3 regions of the Kitasatospora sp. NBC_00039 genome follow, and region 2 is predicted to be linked to each of the others. Evidence: riboswitches for the same ligand, from Rfam matches in the RefSeq annotation. Region 2 holds a riboswitch; each other region holds the start of a gene.
The links. Region 2 has a riboswitch for cyclic di-AMP ahead of OG286_RS09060 (beta-glucanase). Riboswitches for the same ligand answer to the same signal wherever they lie in the genome.
Positions count from the first base shown of each region.

Region 1: another riboswitch for cyclic di-AMP. It lies ahead of OG286_RS08115 (transglycosylase family protein); the one in region 2 lies ahead of OG286_RS09060 (beta-glucanase).
Region 3: another riboswitch for cyclic di-AMP. It lies ahead of OG286_RS07335 (peptidoglycan DD-metalloendopeptidase family protein); the one in region 2 lies ahead of OG286_RS09060 (beta-glucanase).

Region 1 covers NZ_CP108289.1:1,789,234-1,793,496, forward strand. Annotated here, with positions in the region: gene OG286_RS08105 (sirohydrochlorin chelatase) at 1-466, shown strand, start outside; gene OG286_RS08110 (hypothetical protein) at 545-2,662, opposite strand; cyclic di-AMP (ydaO/yuaA leader) riboswitch at 3,040-3,200, shown strand; gene OG286_RS08115 (transglycosylase family protein) at 3,187-4,263, shown strand, end outside.
Region 2 covers NZ_CP108289.1:2,011,736-2,015,998, forward strand. Annotated here, with positions in the region: gene OG286_RS09050 (IclR family transcriptional regulator) at 1-163, shown strand, start outside; gene OG286_RS09055 (hypothetical protein) at 350-916, shown strand; gene OG286_RS09060 (beta-glucanase) at 920-1,900, opposite strand; cyclic di-AMP (ydaO/yuaA leader) riboswitch at 1,903-2,016, opposite strand; gene OG286_RS09065 (esterase/lipase family protein) at 2,253-3,638, opposite strand; gene OG286_RS09070 (MoaF-related domain-containing protein) at 3,897-4,226, shown strand.
Region 3 covers NZ_CP108289.1:1,612,765-1,617,027, forward strand. Annotated here, with positions in the region: gene OG286_RS07330 (DUF2470 domain-containing protein) at 1-465, shown strand, start outside; gene OG286_RS07335 (peptidoglycan DD-metalloendopeptidase family protein) at 856-1,908, opposite strand; cyclic di-AMP (ydaO/yuaA leader) riboswitch at 1,913-2,072, opposite strand; gene OG286_RS07340 (MFS transporter) at 2,384-3,922, shown strand; gene purB (adenylosuccinate lyase) at 3,980-4,263, opposite strand, start outside.

The sequences.
Region 1 (4,263 bases), 220 kb from region 2:
CGTCCGGCTCTCCGAGGCCGGGCTGGCCCGCGCCGACCGTGCCCGGCTGTTCGCCATCGCGACCGCCGCGGACGGCGTGGTACTCACCACCGTCGGCGGCCAGGAGGCGGCGGACGCCGCCGGGATCACCGGCATGCTGCTGGCGGCCCGCCTGGCCGTGCCGGTCGTGCCCGCCGCGCTCGACCTGCCCGGCTCGGTGGCCGCGGCCGTCGCCCACCTCCGGGAGATGGGCTCCCAGAACCCGGCGCTGGCCCCGCTGGTGATCGGCCCGGAGGCGGACTCCGAACTGCTCGCCACGGCCGCCGAGGAGACCGGTTGCCCGTCGGCCGCGCCGCTGGGCGCGTACCCGACGGTGGGCCAGCTGATCGCCTCCACCTACCTGGCGGTACTGCCGGCCGCCGACCCCGAGGCGACGGCCGAGGAGGCCGCTGCCGAGGAGGGTGGCGGGCGGCACGCCGCCCAGTAACGGCCCGCGGCAACAGTCCGTACGAGGGGGCCCGGAACGCAGCCGTTCCGGGCCTCTTCGGCCGTCCCGCCCGTCAGGTCAGCCGCCCACCCGGGCGGTGGGCGCGGCGGCGTCCCGGAGGCGCAGGGCGGGCAGTTGCACGGGCCGGGACTGCACGGCGAAGTCGGCCACCGGCGCGGTGCTCGCGTTCCATTGCGGCTCTGCGGTGCCGCCGCCGTCCGCCTTGCGCACCTGGAGCACCTCGGACTGTCCGGCCCGGCGCAGCAGGATGTTCCGGGGCGGCCCGGACTCCGGGTCGACCCAGAGCTCGTTGCCGCCGAACTCGCAGTCCAGCACCAGGATGTCGTCCGGCTTGCCGTCGGGGGTGGCCCGGAAGGCGACCCCGGCCCGCCGGTAGCCGGTGAACCGGCTGCGGCTGAAGGTGACGGACTCCCCGGCGAGTTCGTGATGCGCGGTGGCGACCGCGAAGTCGCTCCGTCCGGCGGCGTCGATCAGCAGCCCGTCGAACAGACTGCCCTTCTCCCGGCCGAGCGAGTGCAGCAGCACTCCCCCGGCGGCGTTGCCGTGCAGCACGCTCGCGGTGTAGTCGAAGTCGTTCAGGTAGGCGCCGTGCTCGATGCCCCAGCCGCCGTTGTGGTAGGCCGCGAACTCGGTGACCACGTGATGGTGCTGGGCGTTCAGCCAGACGAAGATGCCGTCCTGAAGGTTGTTGTGGGCCAGGCAGCGCTGGAAGGTCCAGACCCCCTCGCTGTTCTCCGGCCACTCGAAGCCGGACGCCCCGTTGGCGCCCTGGACGCCGACGGCCACGCAGTCCAGCGCCTTGCCGCCGGTCCCGGCGCCCAGGTTGAAGCCGGTCAGCCGGTAGGCGCGCGGATTGGGCTCCAGCACGGTGCGGGAGGCGACGCAGGACTCGTAGACGATGTCGTCCGACGGCCGCTGCGGGGTGCGGGTGTCCAGCGGGCCGTCCCACCAGTAGGCGTCCTCCCAGGTGTCGTGGCTGATGCAGCTGCGGAAGGTGATGCCGTGGCTGGCGTGCGGGACGTACGCGTGGTTGCCGGCGTCGCGGACCACCACGCCCTCGACCACGGTGCCGCGGGCGGCGTCGCCGAGCAGGTGGAAGTGGAGCCCGTACCGGCCGAGGACGGGGGCGGTGACCGGCGCGGCGCCGTCCGGTCCCTTCCAGGTCTCCTTGGTCTCGGCGCGCGGGCCGACCCAGCGCAGGGCGGCGTGCCGGACGTCCGCCCGGCGGGAGCTGGTGACGTGGACGTGCGCCCGGCCCGCGGCGCTGCCCTCGACCCGGACGCTGCGGGTCAGGTTGAGCACCTCCGCACCGACCGTGACGCCCCCTCCGGCCGACACCCGCGGGTGGGCGTACTTCAGCGGTGCCCCCAGGGTGACGGTGGATCCGCTGACGGACCGGACGGGGACGAGGTCGTAGCGGGTGGAGAAGCCGTCCTCGTCCGGCGGGCCGGTCGGGGTGACGGCGAGTTCGTCGCCGGGCTGCCAACCGGCGGGCGGGGCGGCCAGGGTGACGCTGGTGTCGCCGGCCCGCAGCTCGCCGGCGGCGCGGACCCAGGCCGTCCTGGCGGCGCCGTCCAGCCGCAGGTACCCGGCGCCGGTGACCCAGAGGCCGACGTCGGTGTCGACCACCTTCATGCCGTCGCCCTGGAACCGCTTCTCGTCGACGGCCGGGAAGCGCAGGGTGTGCACGGCGGCGCCGTCGGGGGCGAGGGCGAGGATGCCGCGGACCTCCACGTTGCCCGCCGAGGCGAGGGTGACGGTGCGGTCGGCGGCGAAGGTGAGCGTGCCCGACGGCTCGACCAGCAGCGAGGCAACGGTGGCGTCGGTGTCGAGCAGCACCTTGTCGGTGATCCGGACGGCGCTCTGCGGGCCTGGTGTCCTGCCGCCCCAGCCGGCCGGGTCGGACCAGCGGCGGCCGCCCTGGTCGACGGTGGGCACCGCGGCGGGCTGCCCGGGTGCGGCGGGGGTGCCGTCCGGGGTGCCGGCGGGAGGCGGCGCCCCGTGGTCCATCCCTGCCGCGTCCGGGTCCGTCCCCACCGTGCCCGGGCCCGTCCCGTCCGGGTGCGTCCCCGCCGCCTCCGGGCCGCCCAGCGAGCGGCGCAGGATCTCCTCGCCGCTGACCGCCGCGAACACCGTGCCGACGGCGAGCCAGCGCAGCATCGTCCGGCGGCGCACGGGAGTTCGGGGGCCAGCGGGCGGGATGTCCGGTCTGCGCCGTTTTGCCCCGCGGTACACCCGGCGACGCTCTTCCGCCGGCCGACCGGCGTCCGGCTCCTCGTCCATGGCCATCGTTGCGTAGCCCTCCCCCAGACGGCCGCGTCAGTCCTGACCCTCTGAAGCATAGGCAGTTGCGTTGACCCCGACGGGCGTTGCGCGAAAACGGTCATTTCTGATCATGATGGACAGCCATACGGCGCGCGTTCCGCAAACCGTGACGAGCATCACACATGTTTGCGGTTTGAACTTAAGTCTGCTTAACGTGCTCCCCGTTCGTGGCCACACGGACCCAGCTCATCCGCAACGCCGAGTCCTGCCGTCGGGTGCGCTGGCAGCGCAGAAACGCACCACGGCAGGAGCGGGGGAACCACAGGTAAGTCGCCCCGGACCGGTCCGCGTACCGGTTCAGGGCTAGGGGTGAAGCCGCGTCCACAGCGCGGCCGGGCAACTCCAGCCCGAATCCGACAGCTCACCTCGCAGGCGTGGGAGAGGACCGCATCTTCATGCTGCCCACCAACGGCACCCGCCTGTCCGGCCGTACCCGTCGCGCGATCGCCACCCTCGGCGTCGTCGGCATCGGCCTCACCGTCCCCTGCCTGACCACCGGCACCGCCTCCGCCGCCTCCGTCGCCACCTGGGACAAGGTCGCCCAGTGCGAGAGCACCGGCAACTGGAGCATCAACACCGGCAACGGCTTCTACGGCGGCCTCCAGTTCACCAACAGCACCTGGGCCGCGTTCGGTGGCACCGCGTACGCGGCCCGCGCCGACCTCGCCACCAAGGACCAGCAGATCGCGATCGCCGAGAAGGTGCTCGCCGTCCAGGGCCCCGGCGCCTGGCCCGTCTGCTCCGTCCAGGCCGGTCTGACCAAGGGCGGCACCCCCGCCGCCGTCGACACCACCACCGCCGCCAAGCCCGCCGCGCAGACCCCGGCCCCGGCCGCCAAGCCGGCCGCCCAGGCGCAGCCCCAGGCCGCCGCCAAGCCGGCCGCGCCGAAGGCCGACCAGGCCCCGGCCTCCACCGACTCCGCCAAGCCGCAGGGCGGCCACAACTGGTCGCAGAAGTGGCAGGACAAGGCCGCCTCCAACGACTACACCGTGGTCGCCGGCGACTGGCTCGCCTCGATCGCCGACAAGAACCACGTCCAGGGCGGCTGGGAGCGGCTGTACGAGCTCAACCGCTCCACCCTGACCGACGGCCCGCACGTCATCTACCCGGGCCAGCACCTGACCTTCGGTGACCGCGCCAAGGACCAGGCCTCGGACGAGTCCGGCAAGAACTTCGACTGGTTCAACCGCTCCTCCGGCAACTCCGGCCAGGCCGCCGCCGGCACCACCGCCGCCAAGCCGGCCGCGCAGGCCCCGGCCGCGCAGGCCCCGGCCGCCCAGGCCGGCACCCAGGCGCCCGCGCAGGCCGCCACCGGCAGCATGGCCGCCGCGGTCGCCTTCGCCGAGTCGAAGGTCGGTCAGGCGTACGTCTACGGCGGCACCGGCAACGGCGGCTGGGACTGCTCCGGCCTGACCCAGGCCGCGCTGCGCGCCGCGGGCATCTCCGTGCCG
Region 2 (4,263 bases):
CTGCATCGCCCTCGCTGTGCCTGGCGCGCCGACCCCGACGGCGCTCTCGGTCTCCGGCCCGGAGGCCCGGATCCGGGCACTGGAGGAGCAGGCCGGCGCGGCCTCCCTGGTGCCGGTGATGCACCACATCGCGGCCCGGCTGGGGCAGGTCCTGGCCCCCTGACGCGACATCACCGGGGCTTTCGCGCACGGGAGGTCGGCCCGGCCGTCTTCCCGTGGAAGCGTTCGCCCGTTCGAGCGGCCCGAGGGCGGGTTACCCCGGCCGCGGCGGACCGGTCGGTCACGCTGGGTGCGGACGCGCCCCGCGACGGTGCGGGGCGCCGGAACGCAGAGGGCAGGGTGAGCGGCGATGTCGCACAGTGGGTCCGTACGGGGTTTCTTCGGCAGGTCACTGACAGTGGGGTGCGCGCTGGCGGCGCTGGCCGCCGGGCCCGCGTGGGCGTGTCCGGGCGCCGGCCCGGAGCCCGGGGGCGATCCGGCGGCGGAGGTCGCGGCACCCGGCGGGCCCGCGACCTCCGACTCCGACCTGAAGGTGCTCCGCATCAACCCGGACGCCGCCGCACCCGGCGGCACCACCACGGTGCACGCCCGCGTCCTCAACACCGGCCCGGACCGGACCGCCTCGCCGTTCACCGTGGTGATCACCCTGCCCGGGGGCGTGACGCCCGAGGGCCCGTTCCTCCCGGAGAACTGCTACGCGTTCCAGAACGGCCACCGGGTGCGCTGCACCTTCCCGGCCGGGCTGGCGAGGTTCCGGACCGCGACGGCACTGATCCCGGTCCGGATCGCCACCGCCGTCCCGGCCCCCAGTACGTTGGCCGGGGGCTGGGTGGCGGTGCGCAGTGACGACGACCGGAACGAGGCGAACAACAAGCGGCCGTTCGAGATCCGGGTCGTACAGACCGCCATGCCGTAGCTCCTAGCGGTACACCCGGACGTAGTCCGCGGCGAAGGTGATCGGAGCCGTGCCCTGCGGCGCGGGGTGGTACTGCCCCGCGCTCAGGGACAGGTTGAGGATCGGGTACGCCGACCAGTCGGCGCCGACGCCCTTGCCGTCCGAGAAGACCTTGGTGCCGTTGACGTACCAGTCGACCGAGCCGGCCCCGCAGTGTGTGCCGATGGTGACCCAGCCGCCCTTCGTGATCGCCTTGGCGTCCGTGTAGTACAGGTTGCCCGGGTTGATGTGGTTGGTCAGCTCCAGCAGGTTCGGGTTGTCGGGGTGGTACTCGAAGGAGTCGATCTCCCCGTGGGTGCCGCTGGTGCCGTTCCACGTCCAGAGCGCCGGCCAGGCGCCGGTGCCGGCCGGGAGCTTGACCCGGGTCTCGATGTAGTCGCCGGTCTTCACCTTGAAGCCCTCGCTGGAGTACTCGGTGGTGAGCAGCCCGGTGTCCCAGGCCTGCTTGCCGTTCTCCAGCGTGTGCGTGCCCGGCCTGGCGGTGAAGGTGGCGACGCCGCCGGAGACGATGACGTTGTTCCTGTTCAGCCAGTCGAGCTTGTTGTCGTTCGGATTGTGATCGCCGTATTGGTAGGAGCTGCTCCTGTCGGCGGTCCAGCGGGAGCCCAGGGCGAGGCTGTTGAAGTCTTCTGACCAGGTGAGCTTCTTGCCCGCGACGGGCGCGCCGGTGGCGGGGGCGGTGCTGGTGACGCTCAGCGAGGGGGTCGCCGTGGGGGCGGGCGGCGGCGAGGGGGCGGCGGACCTGCCCGCGACCATGGTGGCCGGGCCGAGCTTGTCCTGGGTGACGGTCGGCGCGGCGGCCGCCTGGGCCCCGCTCACCGCCGGGGCACCGAGCAGTCCGGCACCGCTGACGGCGAGCGTGCCGGTGACGGCGAAGGCGGCGTTGCGGCCGCGGTGGGTGGGGCGGGCATGGCGCGGCGCGCTGCGCCGGGCACGCTTCTGCATGACAGTCTCCTCTGCGACGCCTGCGAGGTGAGCTGTCGGGTTCGGGCTGAGGTTGCCCGGCCGCCTGTGAAGCGGCTTCACCCCTAGCCTCGGCCCGGGCGCGGGGAGCGCACGGGCCGGGCACTGACCTGGGTCCCCCGCTCCCGTCCGCTGTGGTGCTCGGTTGCCGGCCGGCGGGTGGACAGGACTCGGCGTCCCGACGGCGGAGATCCGCGAAGCGGACGTCCTGTGCAGGCTAGGCAGGCCCCCCGGGGGCCGACAACTCGACGAGGGGTGTTCTCGCGCGGCGCACAGTGAAGTCGATCAACGACGGTACGGGGGCTCGGCCGGTGCGGGCCGGCCGGTCAGCCGGTCAGCCGAGCCAGCCGTCCACCTGGCTCATCGCGTCCGGGGACCAGGCCAGCTCCAGGTGGTTGAGCCCGGTGAGCAGCCGGGTGCCGCCGACCGTGCCGACCCCGGTGGTGTCCAGGGCGCTGCGGGTGAGGACGATGCCGTCGCTGGGCCCGCGGTTCTCGTTGAGCACGCCCGGGATGTCGGCCGAGCCGCCGGCCAGCAGGTAGGTGCGGACCGCCGCCGGGACGCCCGCCTGCTGGAGCGGCCCGATCAGCGAGCCGGCGTCGATGGCCGCCTGGATGCCCTGGCCGGAGGTGTAGTAGCCCTGGCCGCCGTAGTAGGTCGTCCACCAGTCCTGGGCGGAGCCGTCCACCCCGTAGGTGGCGTCCCAGCGGGCGAGCAGCTGGCGCTGGCCCGGGTAGCAGTCGTACCCGCCACTGGGCAGCACCCCGAGGCAGGGCTGGGCGGTGGAAGTGCCGTAGCAGGCCATGGACAGGTGCGGAGACGGCACGTTGGCGGTGCCGCCACAGGCCGGCCAGGTGGCCAGCGAGAACGCCCAGCCGTGCGCGTACACGTAGTCCAGGCCGCCGTTCGGCCCGCCGAGGGTGACCAGACGGCGGACGTCACCCGCGTACGCCCGGCCCCAGGACGGACGCACCGAGGACACGTACGCGCGGGCCGCGACCTCGCCCTTGCTCCACGCGACCACGTCCACCTGGGGCACCCCGAGCCGGGCGCGGATCAGGGCGATCGCGTCGCCGACGGCCTGCGCCTGGAGCAGGTTGTCGCCCTGCTTGTGGGCGAACCCGATCGCGAAGACGCGGCGGCCGGTGCCGGCGAGGTACCGGGCGAGCCCGGTGGAGGGGCAGGCGGACGCGCCGCAGGTGCCGCTCTCGCTCGGGTCGGCCCAGGCGCGGTCCGCGTTGTCGTTGGCGCCGTGGACGAGCAGGACGGGGGTGGCACGGCTGCCGGTGTCCCAGCCGGCGGCGGAGTAGAGCAGGAAACGCCCGGAGTAGGGCTGGCGGACGCCGCCGAAGTAGGTGAGGCGGGCGCCGTCCTGGTCACCGCGCCCGCCGGGCGGGTACTGCTCGGCGCGGAAGCCGGTGGTGGTGTCCAGATAGCGCTCGACCTTGGCCCAGCCGTTGCCGGGGGCGGGGAAGGCGGCCTCCAGGGTGAGGGACGCGGTGGCGGGGGCGGCGGTGGCCGCCGATGCGGGTGGGGGCGCGGCGAGGAGGAGGGCGGCGAGGGTGAGGGCGGCGGTGAGGGCGGCGGTAAGGGCGGCGGTGAGGGCGGCGGTGAGGGCGGCGGTGAGGGCGGCGGACAAACGACGGGCGGTGGGGCGCGGGGCGGTGGGCGGTCGTCTGTCGGACGGGCGTCCGGTGGTGAGGCGCGAGGTGGCGGGCATCGGCGGCTCCCTGGTCGGGCCGGTGGGCCGTAGGGCGGGCTGGGGCAGGCCCACGTCCCGGTGGGCCGGAGCTGCACGGTACGGCCGGGCCGCCGGGCCGCCCATGTGCCGGTGTCACACCCGGTGGGCGGGCGGCGTGGCGGTCTGTGCCGTGGCGGGAGTGGCCGCAGGGCCGCCGCCGAGGTCACCCGTCGGATAGGTTGGAGCTCCACCCGCAGTGCCGTACCGCCCAGACGAGAGACGAGGACCCGTCCCGCCATGACCGCGCCCCTTCCCGCCTTCGCCGGCCGCACCTACCTCTTCCAGGTCGACAACGGCGCGGCCTTCCGCAACGCCTACTCGGCCGACGGCAAGCGGCTGCGCTGGGAGGGCCTCGGCGAGTCGGCCGGCCAGTGGGAGGACGTGGCGCTGCACGTCGCCGAGGTGGGCCCGGAGCTGTACTTCGTCAGCTGGACCGAGCAGAGCGGCATCACCGTCAGCCACGTGATGGACCTCGGCAAGCTGACGGTGCGTGCGTTCTGGACGTACGAGGGCGAGGGCGGCCGGGTCGGCGAGCTGCACAGGGGCACGCTGGAGCCGGTGGCCTGAGCCGGTGCGCTGAGCAGGTGGGTTGAGCCGGTGCTCT
Region 3 (4,263 bases), 400 kb from region 2:
GTGCGCGACCGGGTCCGCGGCCGCCTCACCCTGGCCGGCCGGCTCCGCCTCGCCCACCTCGCCGACGACGGCATCAGCGTCCACCTCCGCCTGGACGTCGCCCACGCCGTCCTCGCCACCCCGCACGGCACCAGTGCCCTCACCGGCGCCGATCTCGCCCTCGCCGTGCCCGACCCGCTCGCCCCGTACGAGGCCGGCCTGCTCACCCACCTCGCCGACGACCACCGCGACGCGCTCGCCGTGCTCACCCGGCTCATCGACCCCCGACTCCTCGCCGGCCGCCCGGAGATCCGCCCCCTCGCGCTCGACCGGTACGGCCTGGTGCTCCGCCTCGCCCACCCGAACGGCCACCGCGACGTCCGCCTGGTCTTCCCCGAACCGGCCCGCGACGCCGACGAGTTCGGCCACCGGCTGCACCAGCTGCTGACCGCCGCCCACAGCGGACTGCCCGCCCGCCGGTTCTGACCGGGCGGGCGGGCGGGCAGCGCGAACCGACGTACGGGCCGACCCGGGCCCCCGGCACCGGGCCGGAAGCCGGACCCGCCACCGAACGCCACCGGACCGCCACCCGGCCGAGAACCGAGGCGTGAAGCGCGTCGAGAACCCGGTCGAGACCCGAGGCGGCGAAAACCGAGGCGGCGAAAACCGGGTCGAGCATCGGCACAGGAAGCTCCCCGGAAAACGACAACGGCCGGCCCGGCCCGCGAAGTAGCTTCGCGAGCCGGGCCGGCCTGGGCGTGTCCCGCGCCCGTTGTTCCGCCGGTGGTGCGGCGATCACCCGGTCGAGCGGTCACCCGACATGACCATCCCGGGAGGTCGTACGCCCCGCACCCTGCGGTGGTCTCTGCCCGAAGGTCAGATGGAGACGCCGTGCGCCCGCAGGTAGGCGATCGGGTCGATGTCCGAGCCGTACTCCGAGCCGGTGCGGATCTCGAAGTGCAGGTGCGGGCCGGTCACGTTGCCGGTCGCACCGGAGAGGCCGATCTGCTGGCCGGCGGTGACGGTCTGACCGATCTTCACGCCGATCGAGGACAGGTGCGCGTACTGGGCGTACTTGCCGTCGGCGAGCTTGATCTCGACCTCGTTGCCGTAGGCGCCGCCGTTGCCGGCCTTCACCACGGTGCCGGCCGCGATGGCGCGCAGCGGGGTGCCGGTGGAGGCGACGAAGTCGGCACCGGTGTGGTGGCCGGAGGCCCACATCGAGCCGGCCACGCCGTAGGCGGTGCCGAGCTTCGGGTTGGCGACGGGGGCGACGTAGCCGGAGGTGCTGGCCACCGCGGCCGGGGCCGGGGTGGTGGCCGGGGCAGCCGGCTTGGCGGCAGCGGGCGCCGGCTTGACGGCCGGGGCCTGCGCGGGCTTGGCGGCCTGGACCGGCTTCGGGGCGGCGGCCGGCTTCGCCGAGTCCTGCGAGGCGGGCTTGGCGGGGGCGGCCGGCTTGGCGGGGGCGGCCGGCTTGGCGGCCTCGGCGGCGGCCGGAGCGGCGGCGGCCTTGGCGCCCAGCGCGAGCTTCTGGCCCGGGAAGATCAGGTTCGGGTTGGAGCCGACGACCGAGCGGTTGTGGTCGTACAGCGCCTGCCAGCCACCGTCGACGTGCTTGGCGTTGGCGATCTTCGACAGGGTGTCCCCGCCGACGACCTTGTAGCTCTCCTCGACCGGGGCGGCGGCCGGCTTGGCGGCCTCGGCGGCGGCCGGAGCAGCGGCGGCCGGAGCAGCGGCGGCCGGGGCGGCGTCGACGCTGGTGGCGCCGGTCCAGGTGCTGGTCTGCGCGGGCTTCGCGGCCGGGGCGGTGTGGGCCTGGGCGCTGATGGTGGTCACCAGCGGAAGGGCGAACGCGGCGCCGGTGACGGCGGTGGCGATACCGATGCGGGCGGCGCGGGGCAGGGCGATACGACGAGCCTGTGCGGGCATGTGGGAATTTCCTCTCCGACGCCTGCGAGGTGAGCTGTCGGGTTCGGGCTGGAGTTGCCCGGCCGCATGCGCGACTTCACCCCAAGCCGGACCGTGAATTCCGGTCCGGCGACTTACCTTTGGGTCCCCCGCTCCTGCCGTACAGAGTTCAGTTCGTACCACCGGGCAGCGGCAGGACTAGGCGTTCCACCCGGTGGCCACCCGGGCCAACGCCGGGCGGTCGCTGAACTAAAGCCCATCCGATCGGGTGAAGCAATGTCGATCTCTTGAACGGGCAACAAAAGCCGGGATGACGGTGACACTCCGAATGATCGGCTGCACAGTACGTGCACAATCGATTCACCGCGCGCCACTGATCCACGACGCTCCGCCGATTTCGGTGTCCGTCCGCATGCGATCACCTACGGAAAGCCATTCACCGACACACCCCCGGTGACCCTTGTCACGTCGGCCCCCCGGGGCGGACGATCGGGCCGTGACCAACTCCGAGGCCGGCACCCTGCGCCTGGGCACCGCGCAGGGCCGCTGGGTACTACTGGCGACGGTGCTCGGCTCCAGCATGGCGATGCTCGACGGCACGGTCGTGAACGTCGCCCTGCCCCGGATCGGCACCGATCTCGGGGCCCCGCTCGCCGCGCTGCAGTGGACTCTGAACGCCTATCTGCTCACCCTGGCCGGGCTGATCCTGCTCGGCGGCGCGCTCGGGGACCGCTACGGCCGGCGCCGGGTCTTCCTGCTCGGCGTCATCTGGTTCGCCGTCGCCTCGGCGGCCTGCGCCGCCGCGCCCACCATCGACGTGCTGATCGCCGCCCGCGCGGTCCAGGGCGTCGGCGGGGCGCTGCTCACCCCCGGCTCGCTGGCGATGCTTCAGGCCGTCTACCACCCGGACGACCGCTCGACGGCGGTCGGCCTCTGGTCGGGCCTGGGCGGGGTGTCGGCCGCGGTCGGCCCCTTCCTCGGCGGCTGGCTGGTGGACGGCCCCGGCTGGCGGTGGATCTTCCTGCTGAACATCCCGCTGGCCGCGGTGGTCGTGGCCGTGGCGTCCCGGCACGTGCCGGAGAGCCGGGACGAGAGCGCGACCGGCCGGTTCGACGTGCTCGGCGCGGCGCTGGCCGCGCTGGCCCTCGGCTCCGTCACCTACGCCCTGACCGCGGCCGGCGACGGGCTGACCCCCGGGGTCTGGCTGACCGGCGCGGCCGGGTTGCTGCTGGGCGCGGCCTTCGTCGTGGTCGAGCGCCGCACCCCGGAGCCGATGCTGCCGCTCGGCCTCTTCTCCTCCCGGCTGTTCACCGCGGTGAACCTGGTCACCCTCTGCGTCTACGCCGCCTTCAGCGGGGTGTTCTTCCTGCTGGTCGTGCAGTTGCAGATCGTCTCGGGCTTCTCGCCGCTCGTCTCCGGGCTGGCCCTGGTGCCGATCACCGTGCTGATGCTGGCGCTCTCCGCCCGGGCCGGCCGGCTGGGCAAGCGGATCGGCCCACGAGTGCCGCTCACCGTGGGCCCGCTGATCTGCGCGGCCGGCGTGATGCTGATGCTGCGGATCGGCCCGGGGGCCTCGTACTGGACGGACGTGCTGCCGGCCGTCACCGTGATGGGCTGCGGGATGGTCCTGCTGGTGGCACCGCTGACCGCGACCGTGCTGGCGGCGGTGGAGGTCCGGCACGCGGGCATCGCCAGCGGCGTCAACAACGCCGCCGCCCGCGCGGCCGGCCTGCTCGCGGTCGCCGCGCTGCCCGCACTGGCCGGGCTCAGCGGCGACGCCTACCAGGTGCCCTCCTCCGTGAACTCCGCCTTCCGGACGGCGATGCTGATCTGCGCCGGGCTGCTGGTCACGGGCGGGCTCACCGCTTTCACGACCGTCCGGGGCAACGTCCTGGCCGCCGAGGACCACCCGGTGGCCGAGCCGGACTGCCGCTACTCCTGCGCCACCAACGCCCCGCCGCTCGACCCGGGCCACCTCGCCGCCGGGGCGTCCGCCCCGCGGGCCCCCGAAACGCCCGAGGGCCCCGCCACCTGACCGGCAGCGGAGCCCTCGTACGGCTGGGAAATCGTCAGGAAATCGTCTGAGAAACCGTCAGAGGATGTCGCCGGGCGCGTACTTGGCGGCCTCCGGGTAGGCGGCCGCAACGGCCTCGACCTGGCGGACGACCTCGGCGACCTGTGCACCGGCCGCGCCGGTGAAGGAGAGCCGGTCGGCCAGCAGCGCATCCAGCGCGGCCCGGTCCAGCGGCATCCGCTCGTCGGCGGCGAGCCGGTCCAGCAGCTCGTTCTCCCGGGCCCCGGCCCGCATCGCCAGCGCCGAGGCGACGGCGTGCTCCTTGATGACCTCGTGCCCGGTCTCCCGGCCGACGCCTGCGC